4 regions of the Pseudomonas sp. SDO52101_S400 genome follow, and region 1 is predicted to be linked to each of the others. Evidence: predicted binding sites of a transcription regulator. Region 1 holds the regulator's gene; each other region holds the start of a gene.
What was found. Region 1 encodes FliA, which starts transcription of late flagellar genes. Its sites were predicted from a motif close to CTAAAGTTTNNNNNNNNNNNGCCGNTAA; they were not measured.

Region 2: a site for FliA is predicted at 1,353-1,380, ahead of ACW9HX_RS16345 (methyl-accepting chemotaxis protein). Genes of this name have one in related genera too.
Region 3: a site for FliA is predicted at 1,694-1,721, ahead of ACW9HX_RS09460 (methyl-accepting chemotaxis protein). Genes of this name have one in related genera too.
Region 4: a site for FliA is predicted at 1,750-1,777, ahead of ACW9HX_RS08190 (methyl-accepting chemotaxis protein). Genes of this name have one in related genera too.

The regions. Positions count from the first base shown of each region.
Region 1 is NZ_JBSVWF010000090.1:4,655-8,815, forward strand. Features, by position in the region: gene flhF (flagellar biosynthesis protein FlhF) at 1-697, shown strand, start outside; gene fleN (flagellar synthesis regulator FleN) at 811-1,641, shown strand; gene fliA (RNA polymerase sigma factor FliA) at 1,638-2,378, shown strand; gene ACW9HX_RS27530 (chemotaxis response regulator CheY) at 2,546-2,917, shown strand; gene ACW9HX_RS27535 (protein phosphatase CheZ) at 2,935-3,723, shown strand; gene ACW9HX_RS27540 (chemotaxis protein CheA) at 3,763-4,161, shown strand, end outside.
Region 2 is NZ_JBSVWF010000030.1:15,032-19,192, reverse strand. Features, by position in the region: gene ACW9HX_RS16355 (pirin family protein) at 1-705, opposite strand, end outside; gene ACW9HX_RS16350 (OsmC family protein) at 767-1,183, opposite strand; gene ACW9HX_RS16345 (methyl-accepting chemotaxis protein) at 1,561-3,186, shown strand; gene ACW9HX_RS16340 (DUF3108 domain-containing protein) at 3,240-3,953, opposite strand; gene purN (phosphoribosylglycinamide formyltransferase) at 3,962-4,161, opposite strand, start outside.
Region 3 is NZ_JBSVWF010000014.1:56,081-60,241, reverse strand. Features, by position in the region: gene ACW9HX_RS09460 (methyl-accepting chemotaxis protein) at 11-1,636, opposite strand; gene ACW9HX_RS09455 (hypothetical protein) at 1,915-2,145, shown strand; gene ACW9HX_RS09450 (cell division protein ZapA) at 2,142-2,444, shown strand; gene ACW9HX_RS09445 (methyl-accepting chemotaxis protein) at 2,545-4,161, shown strand, end outside.
Region 4 is NZ_JBSVWF010000011.1:113,985-118,145, forward strand. Features, by position in the region: gene ACW9HX_RS08190 (methyl-accepting chemotaxis protein) at 1-1,639, opposite strand, end outside; gene ACW9HX_RS08195 (LysR substrate-binding domain-containing protein) at 1,828-2,748, opposite strand; gene ACW9HX_RS08200 (NorM family multidrug efflux MATE transporter) at 2,907-4,161, shown strand, end outside.

The DNA of each region.
Region 1 (4,161 bases):
CGCCACGCCGGAAGTCGAGCCGCTGGAAGAGGGCGGGATCATTGCCATGGTCGGCCCGGCCGGCATGGGCAAGACCACCACTTTGGCCAAGCTCGCGGCCCGTTACGTGCTCAAGTACGGCGCGCAGAACATTGCGCTGGTGAGCATGGACAGCTTCCGCATCGGTGCTCAGGAACAGTTGAAAACCCTGGGCCGGATCCTCAATGTGTCGGTAACCCACGTCGACCCGGGCCAGTCCCTGGTGCAGGCGCTGGATCCACTGCTGCGCAAGCGCGTGGTGCTGATCGATACCGCCGGCCTGCAGGCCAGCGATCCGGCACTGCGTATGCAGCTGGAAAGTCTGGCCAGTCGTGGCATTCGGTCAAAAAATTATCTGGTGCTCGCAACCACCAGCCAGAAACAGGTTCTAACCGCCGCTTATCACAGTTACAAGCGTTGCGGGCTCGCCGGGTGCATCCTGACTAAACTGGATGAGACGGCCAGCCTCGGCGAAGTGCTGAGCCTGGCAATCAGTCATGAACTGCCGGTCGCCTACCTGACCGACGGCCCTCGGATTCCGGATGATCTGCATCTGCCGCGCCGTCATCAGTTGGTCAGCCGCGCCGTCAGCGTGCAAATGCAGGAAGAACCCAGCGAAGAAGCCATGGCTGACATGTTCGCTGATATCTACCACAGTCCGACCAAGCAGGTTGGCTGAGGTAATGAACAGTTTTTGTACCTACATCGATGGTCTGCCATGCATTGTTCCGGTTGTGAACGCGCAGCCAGTAATGTGGCCTCCGTCTATGCAAGACAAGGTAAAGAAATAACATGGGCAGCATGCATCCCGTACAGGTGATCGCGGTGACCGGCGGCAAAGGTGGCGTCGGCAAGACTAACGTGTCAGTGAACTTGTCCCTGGCGCTGGCAGAGCTTGGCCGTCGGGTCATGCTGCTGGACGCCGACCTGGGTCTGGCGAACGTCGACGTTCTGCTGGGCCTCACTCCCAAACGCACCCTGGCCGATGTGATCGAGGGCCGCTGCGAACTGCGCGACGTGCTGTTGCAAGGTCCCGGCGGGATCCGCATCGTGCCGGCCGCTTCCGGCACCCAGAGCATGGTTCACCTGAGCCCGGCCCAGCATGCCGGTCTGATTCAGGCATTCAGCGACATCGGCGACAATCTCGATGTGCTGGTGATCGACACCGCTGCGGGTATTGGTGACTCGGTAGTCAGTTTCGTTCGCGCTGCGCAAGAAGTGTTGCTGGTGGTCTGCGACGAGCCGACCTCGATCACCGACGCCTACGCGCTGATCAAACTGCTCAACCGCGATTACGGCATGAACCGCTTCCGCGTCCTGGCCAACATGGCCCAGAGCCCGCAGGAAGGTCGCAATCTGTTCGCCAAGTTGACCAAGGTCACGGATCGCTTCCTCGACGTCGCCCTACAATACGTCGGTGCGGTGCCCTACGACGAAAGCGTGCGCAAGGCGGTGCAGAAGCAGCGTGCGGTCTATGAAGCCTTCCCGCGTTCCAAGTGCGCGCTGGCGTTCAAGGCGATCGCGCAGAAGGTCGACACCTGGCCGCTGCCCGCCAACCCGCGTGGTCACCTCGAATTTTTCGTCGAGCGCCTCGTGCAGCAAACGGCAGGACCTGTGCTATGACCGCCAGCGGTATGAATTTCTACAAGAAGTCGGCACGTGACGCGCAGTACGAGCTGATCGAGCGTTACGCGCCACTGGTCAAACGCATCGCCTATCACTTGCTGGCGCGATTGCCGGCCAGTGTGCAGGTCGAAGATCTGATTCAGGCCGGGATGATCGGCCTGTTGGAAGTCTCGACCAAATACGACGCCAGCAAAGGCGCCAGTTTCGAAACGTACGCGGGCATCCGGATCCGCGGCGCCATGCTCGATGAAGTACGCAAGGGGGACTGGGCACCGCGCTCGGTTCACCGCAACACCCGTATGGTCAGCGACGCGATTCGCTCGATTGAAGCTAAAACCGGCCGTGACGCTAAAGATCACGAGGTTGCGGCCGAACTCCAATTGAGTCTCGACGATTACTACGGGATTTTGAACGACACCCTGGGCAGCCGACTGTTCAGTTTCGACGACCTGCTGCAGGACGGCGAACACGAAGGGCTGCACGAGGATGGCGCCAGTGCTCATCTTGAGCCGTCGCGCGATCTGGAAGATGAGCGCTTCCAGGCTGCGTTGGCGGACGCGATTGCCAATTTGCCGGAGCGTGAGCGACTGGTGTTGGCGCTGTACTACGACGAAGAGCTGAACCTCAAGGAAATCGGTGAAGTCCTTGGCGTCAGTGAATCGCGGGTCAGCCAGTTACACAGCCAGTGCGCGGCCCGCTTGCGGGGGCGTTTGGGGGAGTGGCGAGCGCGCTGAAGGCAGTGTGGGGACGCTGCGAACGAGGCTGGTGCGGTGGTGAACGGCACCGGTCTTGCTCTGTTGTGCTCCAGACAGTCATCGAGTGCTACGCCGGATTGATTGAAATGGCGCGTCCAGGTGCTGGGCGCGTTTAAGACTGCTTGGAGGTCGAATTGAACAAAGACATGAAAATCCTCATCGTTGATGACTTCTCAACGATGCGGCGGATCATCAAGAACCTGTTGCGTGACCTTGGGTTCACCAACACCGTTGAAGCTGACGATGGCACCACCGCCATTCCGGTGCTCAACAGCGGCAGCATCGACTTTCTGGTGACCGACTGGAACATGCCTGGCATGACCGGTATCGACCTGCTGCGTCACGTGCGCGCCGATGAAAAACTCAAGCACTTGCCAGTGCTGATGGTGACCGCTGAAGCCAAGCGCGAGCAGATCATCGAAGCGGCCCAGGCCGGCGTTAACGGCTACGTGGTCAAACCTTTCACGGCTCAGGCGCTGAAAGAAAAAATCGAGAAGATTTTCGAACGCATCGGCTGATGACGCGCGGGGGAGCTATGGAGCATAACGAATCTTCACAGGGCGACTTCGAGTCGACTCTGAAAAAACACGCGGTCGAACTGGTCGAAAGCCTTGAAAAAGGCAGGTTCGGCGACGCTGTGCAACTGATCCATGAGCTCAATCAGACCCGTGACCGTGGCCTGTACCAGGAAGTGGGCAAGCTCACGCGCGAACTGCACAGTGCAATCGTCAACTTCCAGATCGACCCGCATATGCCGCAGGCCGAGGAAGTGTCGCAGATCACTGATGCGACCGAGCGTCTGGGCTATGTGGTCAAGCTGACTGAAGCGGCGGCCAACCGCACCATGGACCTGGTGGAAAGCGCCACGCCGGTGGTCAATGGTCTGGCTGACGAAGCCCAGGCCTTGAGTGCCGACTGGGGACGCTTCATGCGCCGTGAAGTCGGGGCTGAAGAGTTCCGCGAACTGGCGCGTCGGGTAGACGGTTTTCTGGCACGCAGCAGCGCGGACAACCGCGCGGTGTCGAGCAATCTGAACGACATTCTGCTCGCCCAGGATTACCAGGACCTCACCGGCCAGGTGATCAAGCGCGTGACCCAATTGGTCACCGAAGTCGAAAGCAACCTGCTCAAGCTCGTGCTCATGGCCAGTCAGGTTGACCGCTTTGCGGGCATCGAACATGACCGTGCAGCAATGCTCGCTGAAAAAGATCCACAAAAACATCTCTCGCAGGGTGAAGGTCCGCAGATTCATGCCGATAAACGAGAAGACGTTGTGTCCGGTCAGGACGATGTGGACGATTTGCTATCCAGCCTTGGATTTTGAGTTTTTTTGGGTTTTTAGACCTGTAGGAGCACCCCATTAATGAGCTTCGGCGCCGATGAAGAGATCCTTCAGGATTTCCTGGTTGAGGCCGGCGAGATTCTTGAGCAACTGTCCGAACAACTGGTCGAGCTGGAAAGCCGCCCGGATGACGCAGATCTGCTCAACGCAATTTTTCGCGGTTTCCACACTGTAAAAGGGGGCGCCGGCTTCCTTCAGCTCAATGAGCTGGTGGAGTGCTGTCACATCGCCGAAAACGTGTTCGACATCTTGCGCAAGGGTGAGCGTCGCGTAGATGCAGAACTGATGGACGTGGTGCTTGAAGCGCTGGACGCGGTGAACAGCATGTTCAGCGAAGTCCGCGATCGTAGCCCGATCACCGCCGCCACCCCGGAACTGCTGGCCGCCCTGGCGCGCCTGGCTGAGCCGCAATCGGCGGAT
Region 2 (4,161 bases), on a different contig from region 1:
ATGACTGTCGCTCTCGGCGAACAGGCTCATCTCTTCCCCGGCCGGCAACACCACCAGCGCATGCGGCTCGACCGCTTCGCCATTCAACTGCACATCGCCGCTCAACACATAGAGCGCCCGCTCGTCATGTTCGGTCGGGATCAGCAGGGTGGTTGCAGTCTGCATCTTCAGTTCGGCATACAGCGTCGGAGAAAGCACCGGCACCGGTGATTCCAGACAAAAGCCTGACCCGGCAATCATGCGGATCTGCACGCCGAGGTTATCGCTGACCGGCAATGTCGACGCCGGGTGATGGCTGTAATGCCCGGGACCCTGTTCGTGTTCCTTGGGCGAGGCGAGCCAGATTTGCAGCCCGTGCATCTTGAAGCTTTGTTCCCACAGCGGTTCGGGTGTGCGCTCGACGTGGGCGATCGCGCTGCCTGCCGTCATCCAGCTGACATCGCCGGCGCTGACGACTTGATCGGAGCCGAGGCTGTCCTTGTGCTGGATCTGCCCCTCGAACAAATAGGTCAGGGTCGACAGGCCGATGTGCGGATGCTGTCGGATGTTCATCCCTTTGCCGGCGGGATAAACCGTTTCAAGCATGTGATCGAAAAACACGAAGGGCCCGACGCTGCGGCATTTTGCTGACGGCAACGGGCGCAGGATCGGCTGCCCTTCGACGTCTTCGGCGCGTGGGCGGATGATCAGGGGTTGGGTGTCCATGGTCCATTCCAGGCTGAGCGGGTGATGCGTGGAGCATAACCCGCCGGTGTCGTCTTGGTGATTACTGGCTGTCGAAGCCTTGTGGGGCATGGGTTTCGATGGTGACTTCGCTGGTGGTCATCAGTTTGTGGATCGGGCAGCGATCAGCGACTCGCAACAGTTCTTCGCGCTGTGCGTCGGTGAGTACACCTTTTAGCGTCAGGGTGACGTGCAGGGCGTATTTGCCTTTCTGTTCCTGGCTGTTGTCGCGCTTGACCTCGACACCGACGCCAGTGAGCGGGATGTCTTTTTTCTTTGCGTACAACTTCAGCGTCAGGGCCTTGCAGGCACCGAGGGCGGCGTCGAAATAATCGTGCGGCTCCGGAGCCGAGCCTTCGCCGCCGGCAGTCGTCGGAACATCGGCAAACAGTTCATGCTCATCGATCTGGACGGTGTGACGGAAACCTTCGGCGGAGATGGTATTGACGGTGACGGTCATGTGAACCTCGCAAGCAGTAGGAAAAGTCATTCGATCAAATAAGACCTTGCAGGTATAGAGCATTCCCACAGGGGGCGCGTTCCACTTTCTTGCCGGTGCGCGGCAGGGCGGCAGGTTATGCCGGTAGGCCGAGGAATACTTGTGTCGGTGTTTCGTCTGTCGACCTGTTTCAAGGTTTACAGGTAACTTGCCGTTGATCTTGCCGCGAACAGCGTTCAAGTCCGGCAAACCTTCGCTGAATCGTTAATGCCGAGAGTTCGAAGTATTAAGGCCTTTTGATATCACGTTTTGGTCTTACGCAAATTTTCGCCGGGCCGATACCTTCTAAAGCAGCCAGCTGCAGGGTTGATGCAGCGCTTTTGGAAGGAACCAGAGCAATGAGTATCCGTAGTCTCAATATTGCCCCCCGTGCGGGGCTGGGCTTCGGCCTGTTGGCGCTGATGGTGTTTGGCCTTGGCGCGTTCGCCCTGATGCAGATGTCGAACATGCGTGCCCAGTCCGATGAGGTCGACAACAACTGGCTGCCGAGTGTGATGGCGGTGGGTGAAATGAGTCAGGACATGCTGCGCCTGCGCGCCCTGACCATGCGCCTGCTGCTCAATCGCGATCCTCAGGCGCTTGATCAGAATGTCGGCAAGCTCAACGAGCTGCGCGGTGTGTTGAGCGAGGCCCAGCAGCGCTACGACGTGTTGATCGTGTTGCCGGAAGAGCGGGCGCTGTTCGACCGCTTCAAGGTGGCCGAACACAAGTATTTGGAGTTTCAGGCCCAAGTGATGGCGCTGTCGGCCCAAAACCGGGTGGAAGAGGCGGCGAGCATTCTCAATGCGCAGATGAGCCCGCTGGCCGATGACATTGCTGTGACCCTTAAAGAGCTGGTGGAGCTGAACAAGCACAATGCCAACCTCGCCACTGAGGCTGCGCGCCTGGTGTTCATCAATTCGCGGGTTTGGGTCGGAGTGATGATCGGTATCACTGCGTTGATCACCATTGGTCTGGCGCTGCTGCTGACCCGCAGCATCGTGGTGCCGCTCTCGCAATCGCTGGGGGTTGCCGAAGTGGTGGCTGGCGGCGACCTGACTGGCGATATCAGTATTATCGGCAAGGATGAGCCGGCGCGGCTGCTGCACGCGCTCAAAAGCATGCAGCACAACCTGCGCGACACCATCCGGCGGATTTCGGAGTCTTCCAGTCAATTGGCCTCGGCTTCTGAAGAGCTGAGCTGCGTGACCGAAGATGCGACGCGCGGGTTGCATCAGCAGAGCCTGGAGATCGAGCAGGCCGCTACGGCGGTGAATCAGATGACCGCTGCGGTGGAGGAGGTTGCCAGCAACGCCGTGGCGACTTCCGAGGCGTCGCGCGAGTCGGACCGCATCGCCCAGCATGGCCGTGAGCAAGTGCAGCAGACCGTGTCGTCCATCGAGCTGCTGGCGGACGATGTCACTGCCAATGCCACGCAGGTGGAGGATCTGGCGCAGAAGGTCTACAGCATCAGCAAAGTGCTGGAGGTGATCCGCTCGATTGCCGAACAGACCAATCTCCTGGCATTGAACGCAGCGATCGAAGCGGCACGCGCCGGTGACGCCGGGCGTGGTTTCGCGGTGGTGGCCGATGAGGTCCGGGCGTTGGCCCATCGCACTCAGCAGTCGACTCAGGAAATCGAACAGATGATCGGCGGCATCCAGCAGGGCACCGATTCGGCGGTCAGTTCGATGCAGCAAAGCAATGTCCGTGCGCGTTCGACGCTCGATCTGGCGAAAGCTGCCGGGGTGGCGCTGGAGGAAATTGCTTCGGCGTTCACCCTGATCAATGAGCGCAATCTGGTGATCGCCAGTGCGTCGGAAGAGCAGGCCGCGGTGGCGCGGGAGGTGGACCGCAATCTGATGAACATCCGCGATCTGGCGATGCAGACTTCGGCCGGGGCCAATCAGACCAGCGCCGCGAGCCAGGAATTGTCGCGGCTGGCGGTGGATCTGAACAACATGGTGGCGAAGTTCTCGGTTTGATCACCGATCGACAGGCGAAAAAAAGCCCCGCATTTGCGGGGCTTTTTGTTGGATCAGCTGCCTTTGACAGTCTTGCCGTTGACCGTGCCGTCCAGGAGCATGATGTTGTACTCCTTGCCGTCGGTTTCGACCTGTTGCAGGCGGACCAGCAGGTAGTCCCAGTCCTTGGCGAACCACATCACGGTGGTGCGTTTGCTTTGCGTCGGGTCGCGCACGCGCTCGACCTTGATGGCGTCGATCTTGCCAGCCTTGGTTTCGACTTTCTCGGTACCCAGGACGCGGAAGTCATAGGTATCGACATCGCCACCGTCGACCACTTGATAGCTCATGGTCTTCTTGCCGGAGGCAACGTCATGCTGAAGTGCAAGCTGGTAAGTGGACTTGTCGACCATGCCACGGTTCAGCGGGACTTTCACCGCGTCGCCGCGATCGGTGCCGGTGACCATTTTGGTGGTCCAGTCGAAGTCCAGATCAGCCTTTTTCGCTTTGCCCAGACCGCCACGTTCGAAGTGGTAGGACTGCGGGAGCAGGGTGTCCTTGTCCAGGGTCAGGGTGCTTTCCTCGGACAGGCTGGCGATCATCATCGAAGCCTTGAAGGTGAGCTTCCAGACGCCGTTGGCTTCCTTGGTCAGACTGCGTTCGGCAGTGCCGCTCATGGGCAACTGTTTCCAGTCGGCTGTGTAGCTGGCGGAGAACGGTTGAAGGTCTGCCGCCTGGGCGAAAGGCAGGGCGAGCAGAGCGCAAGCGAAGAGCAGGGCGCGACGCATAAAATCTCCTAGTTTCGAATCAAGTGACCGCTGGCCCCGAGTAACTGGCCATCCAGTAAAGCACCTTGCTCGCCGAGGGTCAGCCGTCCTTCGGCAAACCAGCGTACGGCCATCGGGTAGATCAGGTGTTCCTGAACGTGAACCCGTTGCGCCAGACTCTGCGGCGAATCGTGCAACTCTACCGGTATTACTGCCTGTACGACCAGTG
Region 3 (4,161 bases), on a different contig from region 1:
ATCTAAAAAATCAAAGGCTAAACCGCCCAACCATATTGTTCAGATCCAGCGCCAGGCGCGACAGCTCGTTACTCGCCGCACTGGTCTGATTCGCGCCGGTCGCCGATTGCACCGACAGATCGCGAATGTTCACCAGGTTGCGGTCCACTTCCCGCGCTACCTGCGCCTGCTCTTCGGCGGCGCTGGCGATCACCAGGTTGCGCTCGTTGATTTCAACGATGGCGCTGTTGATGGTGTCCAGCGACATACCAGCGCCACGGGCGATGTTCAGAGTCGATTCGGCGCGCTCGGTGCTGTTGCGCATCGAATCCACCGCGTGCTCGGTGCCGCTCTGGATGCTGCCGATCATGCGCTCGATTTCGCTGGTCGATTGCTGAGTACGGTGCGCCAAGGCACGGACTTCGTCGGCCACCACAGCAAAACCACGGCCGGCCTCACCGGCACGGGCCGCTTCGATGGCGGCGTTGAGTGCCAGCAGGTTGGTCTGGTCAGCCAGGCCACGGATCACGTCCAGCACCTTGCCGATGTCGCGGGATTCGTTGGCCAGATCACCGATCAGGGTGGCGGTGCTCTGCACGTCGGCGCTCATGCGTTCGATGGCGCTGACGGTTTCCTGCACCAGATCGCGACCGTCGCCGGCGGAAGTAGTGGCGTTCTTCGAGGCTTCCGAGGTGCTGACCGCGTTGCGTGCAACTTCTTCAACCGCGCTGGTCATCTCGTTGACTGCGGTGGCGGCCTGCTCGATTTCGTTGTTTTGCTGGGTCAGGCCACGGGCGCTTTCGTCGGTGACGCTGTTCAGCTCTTCCGCTGCAGACGCAAGCTGCGTTGCCGAGCCGGAAATGCGTTGCAGGGTGTCGCGCAGTTTCGATTGCATCTTGGCCATGGCCGCCAGCAGGCGCCCGGCTTCGTCGGTGCCGTCAACGTGAATCGGCTGGGTCAGGTTGCCTTCAGCGATGGTTTCCGCCGCATCCAGTGCTTTGGAGATCGGCTTGGTGATGCTCAGGGTCAGCAGCCAGGCAAACAGGAAGGTCAGGCCGGTGGCGATCACCAGCAGCGTCACCACCAGACTGAAGGCCGAAGAAAACTGCTCGGCGGCTTGCTGGTTGGTGTTGCTGATCTGCTCGCCGTTGATCTGCATCAGGCGATTGAGCACGGTGTTCATTGCTTCGGAGTTGTCGAGCAACTGAGTGTTCAGCAGATTGCGCAGCTCATCCACCTGATTGTTGCGCGACAGGGTTTTCATCCGGTCTTCGATCTGGCGGTACTGACCCAGCAACTGCACGTACTGGTCATAGGCCGCACGTTCTGCCGGGCTGCCGATCAACGGCTCGTAATCGGTCTGGGCCTTGCGGATCTGCTGGTTGCGCATCTCCAGCAGTTCGATGGTTTTTTGCTGGACGTCCGGCTCGCGGTTCACCAGCAAACGGTACGACAGCACCCGCAGGCGCAGGGTCAGCTGGGTGAACTCGTCGAGGTTCTTGATGCTCGGCACGCTGGTGGTGGTGATGTTTTCGGCGGCGCCGCGGATCTTGCTCATCTGGTTCAGGGCGAACACGCCGAGAATCAGCATCAGGCCGCCGATCAGGGCGAAACCGGTGAACGCCCGGGGGGCGATATTCATATTGCGAAGGGACATGGTGCGATTACCAGGGAAGGGCCGCATCCATGCGGGCTGAGACTGCTGTTGGATGACTTATCGGTCATACGACTAAAGTCTTGAGGCGGTGCGCGTATTTGTCGCATAAGGGGCCGGGCGACGAAGTGCAGGAACCAGATCGGCAGATCACAGTCTCTAACACTCGCAGGAACGGTCGGCCACCAGGAAAATCAAGGCCTTGCGCCGGTTTAACCCTGGCATCCACGACGACTTTTCTTTATCGTACGCGCCCTTTGAAAAAGCCCTGGAAGATCAAAATGTTGGAAGCATCCCTCAGCCAATTGGAACAGCTCGTCAGCGATCTGGTGCAACAGAACCAGACCCTGTCGGAAACCAACCAGACCCTGTCCACGGAACTGGCCCAGGCCAAGGATGAAAACGAAAGCCTGCAACTGAGCCTGATGGAACAGGAAGAAAAGCACGGCGCCACCGCCGCGCGCATCCAGGCTCTGGTTGATCGCGTCAACGCAGGTCCTGTCAGCGCATGAACCAGGGCACAGCAGGGGTAAAAGTCATCTCCATCATGGGGGAGGACTATTCGATCAAGGCACCGGCCGGGGAAGAACAGACCCTGCTGGACGCCGCATTGATGCTCAAGGCCGCACTGGCCGACACCAAACGCAAATACCCGACGCTGATCGGTGACCGCCTGCTGGTGCTGGCGGCGATGAATCTGTGCTCGCAGCAGATTGAAATGAAGAAGCAGCACCAGCACGAACTCGAGCGTTACCAAGAGCAAGTCAGCGCCACGGTCGAGACCATCGCCAAGACCATCAATCAGGGTTGATGGGGTTGCGCACAACCAAAGAATAAGATTGTCGATTGGGTTGTATACAATCGGCACGGCTGTTGCAGTGTTTCAGCCTCTTATTCTTTGGGGGTGCTCCATGCAGTTCTGGCGTCGCAGTATTCAATGGCAGCTGATCCTCGGCATGGGCACCGCCCTGCTGGTCAGTATCCTGATCGTGGTTGGCATTTATACCCTGGTGGTCAACCGCCTCGCCCAGAGCTATCTGGTCGAGCAGGCGTTGCCGTCGAGCATCGAAGCGACGCGCAACGACATCGAACGAATTCTCGTTCAACCGCTCACCGCCGCCAAAGACATCGCCAGCAACACGATGGTGCGCGATTGGCTGGCCAATGGTGAAGACTCCACTAAAACGGCGGGCTTCGCGCAGTATCTGGAAGGTATCCGCGCCGAACACAAGGCGTTCACCGCGCTGATCATCGGCACCGAATCCAATCACTACATCACCGAAAAAGGCCTGGATCGCACCCTCAGTCGTGCCAAACCGGCCGATGCGTGGTTCTACTCGTTTCTCGACAGCAATCAGCCGCGCACCCTGAACATCGACAACGACGGGGCCACGGGAGAGCTGGCGCTGTTCATCGATTTGAAGGTCGAGCAGGCCGGCAAAGTGGTCGGTGTCGCGGGGCTCGGATTGAGCATGAAGGAGCTGTCGGAGCTGATCCACAACTTCAGCTTTGGCGAGCGCGGCAAGGTCTATCTCGTGCGTTCCGACGGACTGATCCAGGTCCATCCCGAAGCGCAGTTCAGCGGCAAGCGCACCCTCACGGAGCAGATCGGCGCCAACGCAGCACAAGCGGTCATGGGCCACAAAGTTGCGACCAGCAGCAGCTTCCAGCGCGACGGCGAAGACTTCCTCGCCTTCAGCCTGCCTTTGCGTGATCTCGGCTGGACGCTGGTGGCCGAAGTGCCACAGTCGCAGATCTACGCTGAGGCCCGACGGGCGATGTGGATGAGCAGCGGCATCGGTCTGGCGGTGGCGCTGGTTTGCCTGGCGCTGGTGATCTGGCTGGCTCAGGGACTGGTGCGACCGATTCGTCAGGTAACAGCTGCATTGGTAGCAATCGGTAGCGGTGGTGGAGATTTGACCCATCGGTTAGATTCCAGTCGCGCCGATGAACTGGGCGACCTCGCTCGGGGCTTCAACCGTTTCCTCGACAGCCAGCGCGGGATGATCGGCGAAGTGCTGACCACCAGCGAGCGCCTGCGTGTCGCTGTCGGCCAAGTGGCCAGAGTTGTGGATAACACCGCCGAGCGCTCCGGCCGCCAGCAGGAAATGACCGACATGGTCGCCACCGCCGTTCACGAAATGGGCCTGACGGTGCAGGAAATCGCCCAGAACGCTGGAAACGCTGCGCTCGCTTCACAAACTGCCCGGGACGAAGCCATGCAGGCGCGGGAAGTGGTCGGCGGTTCGATTCGCCATATAGAAAGCATGTCCGATGAAATCGGCGTCGCGGCCGGCGCGGTAGGTGAGCTGGCGCATCAGGTGGCATCGATCGATCAGGTGCTGGCGGTGATTCGCGGTGTTTCCGAGCAGACCAATCTATTGGCGCTGAATGCGGCGATTGAAGCGGCGCGGGCCGGGGACATGGGGCGTGGCTTTGCCGTGGTTGCCGATGAAGTGCGCACCTTGGCGCGCCGGACTCAGGCGTCAACCGATGAGATCCAGCAGATGATCGGCAGTCTCAAGCAG
Region 4 (4,161 bases), on a different contig from region 1:
CGGAGATTTCGTCAGTCGCCTGACGGGTGCGCGAAGCGAGGTTGCGCACTTCGTCTGCCACCACGGCAAAGCCACGGCCCTGTTCACCGGCGCGCGCGGCTTCAATCGCAGCGTTGAGCGCCAGCAGGTTGGTCTGCTCGGCAATCGAGGTGATCACGCTGACGATGCCGCCGATTTCCTGGGAGCGCTGACCGAGGGTGTTGATCACGGTCGCGGTGGTGTTCAGTGCACCAGCGATTTGCTCCAGCGAGGAAGAAGCCTCTTCCATCGACGTGCGCCCGATCTGGGTCTGTTGCGCGTTTTCCTGGGCCAGACGCTGGGTGTTGCCCATGTTGTCGGCGATGTTCAGCGAGGTGGCGCTGAACTCTTCCACGGCGCCGGCCATGCTGGTGATTTCACCCGACTGCTGCTCCATGCCTTCATAAGCACCACCGGACAAACCGGACAGCGCCTGGGCCCGGCTGTTGACCTCTTCCGAGGAGCGGCGGATGTGTTCGACCATGGTCGACAGGGCCTGGCTCATCTGGTTGAAGGCGCGGGCCAACTGGCCGATTTCATCATTGCTCGACACATTCAGGCGCACGCTCAGATCACCGGCGCCCAAGGCTTCGGCCTGACGCACCAGATCGCCCAAAGGCGCCAGCTTGCTGCGCAGCAACCAGACCACAGAGCCGACCGCCAGCAGCATCGCCAACAGACTGCCGATCGCCAGTTGGGTGCCCACGCTCCAGGTCACCGCGCGGATCTCCGCCTTCGGCATGCTCGCCACCACCGACCATGGACCGCCTTCGAACGGCACGGCGATGCTGTAAAAGTCTTCGGACTTGTCGCTCCAGAACCGGCCTTTACCCGGTGCTTTCGCCAGATCATTGATCACAGGAACCGCTTGATCCAGAGCCTGCACACCGGCCGGCGCCACCAGCCACTGGTTCTTCTCGTCCAGCAGCGCCAGCGAACCGCTCTGGCCAATGCGGAAGCGCTTGAGGTTATCGAATTGGATGTTCTGCGCGTCGGTGTAATCGAAGCCGACGAACAGCACCGCAATCACCTTGCCGCTGCCATCGCGCACCGGGGTGTATTGGGTCATGTACGAGCGATCGAACAGCAAGGCACGGCCGACATAGCCCTGCCCCGCCATCAACTTCGCATAAGCCGGGTGCGCATGATCGAGCAAGGTGCCGATGGCACGCGTACCGTCCTGTTTGGTCAGCGAGGTGCTGACCCGCACGAAGTCTTCGCCACTGCGCACGAACAGCGTGGCGACGCCGGCCGTCATCTGCTTGAACTCGTCGACTTCCTTGAAGTTGTTGTTCAGCACTTCGCCGCCCAGGTGCAGGCCCGGCGTCTGCGTGCCGGCAACCGTCACGGGTTCATCCGGGTGAATGCTCAAACCCGCGCTGAAGCGCTTCTCGAACAGCCCGCTCAGGCGCTGGGTGCTTTCGCGCAGCGTGCCGTGGAAGGTGCTCAACTGGTCGGCGAGCAGACGTGCTTCGCTGGCCAGGTGTTCTTCACGGGTGGCAAGGTTGGCGGTGTCCAGCGAACGCAGGGCGAACACCGTACTGCCACTGATGACAACCGCCAGTATCACGGCGAGCGCGAGGCCCAGCTGCGAGGCGATCCGAGCGCGAGGTTGAGACATGGACAGCTCCTGGCCGAGCCACCGGATCCTCCTTGATCGCAGCACTTGCTCGGAAAATTCTAATAGTGGGGTGTAATCGTGGAGACCGGCACGACGGTTCCACATGCACGTATTCGGCGGTAGAACCGAATACTTGAGCGAATAGCAGGGTTATGGCACAAGGCCGGCATTGTGGCGGCTCGAACGTTTCAGCTCAAGCGCGTCACCGCCGGAAGCGCCATGGCCCGCACTTCGCCTTGCAGGAAGTCGCTGAGGCGGCGCAAACGTTCACCTCCCGGGCGGGTTCTCGGCCACACCAGGTAGTAATTCAGTCCGCTGGCGACGGCGGTCGGCCACGGCAGACTCAAGCGACCTTGCGCCACATCCTCGGCCACCATCAACAGATCGCCCATGGACACACCGTAACCCCGCGCCGCCGCGATCATTCCCAGCTCCAGGGTATCGAACACCTGCCCGCCCTTGAGCGACACCTGATCGGACAACCCCATGTGCTCAAGCCAACTGCGCCAGTCGCGGCGATCCGGCGTCGGGTGCAGCAGTTCGGCGCTGGCCAGTCGCGCCACATCCCAGGGCTGGTCGTGCAAAAGGTTTGGGGCGCCCACCGGAATCAGCTCTTCCGGAAACAGCAGGCTGGCCTCCCAGTCCGGCGGAAAATGCCCGTCGCTCAGCAGCACCGCGCAATCGAAGGGTTCGTTGTTGAAATCCACCGAATCCACATCCATCCACGCACTGGTCAGTTGCACTTCATTGCCCGGCTGCAAATGGCGGAAGCGACTGAGCCGCGCCAGCAACCAGCGCATGGTCAGGGTCGACGGGGCCTTCATGCGCAGGATGTCATCTTCGGCGCGCAAGGTATTGCAGGCTCGCTCCAATGCGGCGAAACCCTCGCGGATGCCCGGCAGCAACAGGCGCGCCGATTCGGTCAGTTGCAGGTTGCGTCCGCTGCGATGGAACAGCCGACAGGCGAAGTGCTCCTCCAGCGTCCGGATATGCCGGCTCACAGCACTCTGAGTGATCGACAATTCTTCGGCGGCGCGGGTGAACGAACTGTGGCGTGCCGCCGCTTCGAATGCGCGCAGGGCATACAAGGGAGGCAGACGACGAGACATACACAACGCTCCAATGGCGGGATTGCGCCAACTTAGCAGAATTGCTCCTGGATGAGTTTTAATCATGCCACCCATCCTTTTTATCCCTTTGTGCAACCCGCGCCAAACCCTGAGAATCGACGGTCTCTTGCTTCCTCTTTTATACGGATGTGAACACCATGCAGCGTCCTGTGCGTACCGAACTCCGGGCCATCCTGCGGCTGGCGGGGCCGTTGATCGCCTCGCAGTTGGCGCACATGCTGATGGTGCTGACCGACACCCTGATGATGGCCCGCCTCAGTCCTGAAGCACTGGCCGGCGGCGGTCTGGGTGCGGCGAGCTATTCGTTCGTGTCGATCTTCTGCATCGGCGTGATCGCGGCAGTCGGCACCCTGGTGGCGATCCGTCAGGGTGCCGGCGACATTCTCGGCGCCGCCAAACTGACCCAGGCCGGATTGTGGCTGGCGTGGCTGATGGCGCTTGGTGCCGGGCTGCTGTTGTGGAACCTCAAACCGGTACTGTTGCTGTTCGGCCAGACCGAAACCAACGTCAACGCTGCCGGGCAATTTCTGATTGCTCTGCCGTTTGCCCTGCCCGGCTACCTGAGCTTCATGGCCTTGCGCGGTTTCACCAGCGCCATTGGCCGGGCAACGCCGGTGATGGTCATCAGCCTCGCCGGCACGGTGGCCAACTTTCTGCTCAATTACGCGTTGATTACCGGCATGTTCGGCCTGCCAAAACTGGGGCTGACGGGCATCGGCCTGGTCACGGCGATCGTCGCCAACTGCATGGCACTGGCGCTGGCCTGGCACATTCGCCGGCATCCGGCCTACGACGCGTACCCATTGCGCGAAGGCCTGTCGCGGCCGAACCGGCAGTACCTCAAAGAACTCTGGCGCTTGGGTCTGCCGATCGGCGGCACCTACGCGGTGGAAGTCGGGCTGTTCGCCTTCGCGGCGCTGTGCATGGGCACCATGGGCAGCACCCAACTGGCGGCGCACCAGATTGCCCTGCAAATTGTATCGGTGGCATTCATGGTCCCCGCGGGGATGTCGTATGCGATCACCATGCGCGTCGGCCAGCATTACGGCGCCGGGCAATTGAGCGATGCGCGGATGTCCGGGCGGGTCGGCATCGTCTTTGGTGCAGTGGTGATGCTGGGGTTTGCGATGGTGTTCTGGTTTCTGCCGAACCAGTTGGTCGGGTTGTTCCTGGATCACAGCGACCCGGCGTTTGCCGAGGTCATCCGTCTGGCCGTGAGTTTGTTGGCGGTCGCAGCGTGGTTCGAACTGTTCGACGGTACCCAGACGATCGCCATGGGCTGTATTCGTGGGCTCAAGGATGCCAAGACTACATTTCTGGTCGGGCTCGGCTGTTACTGGCTGATCGGCGCACCGGCAGCGTGGCTGATGGCGTTCCATCTGCACTGGGGGC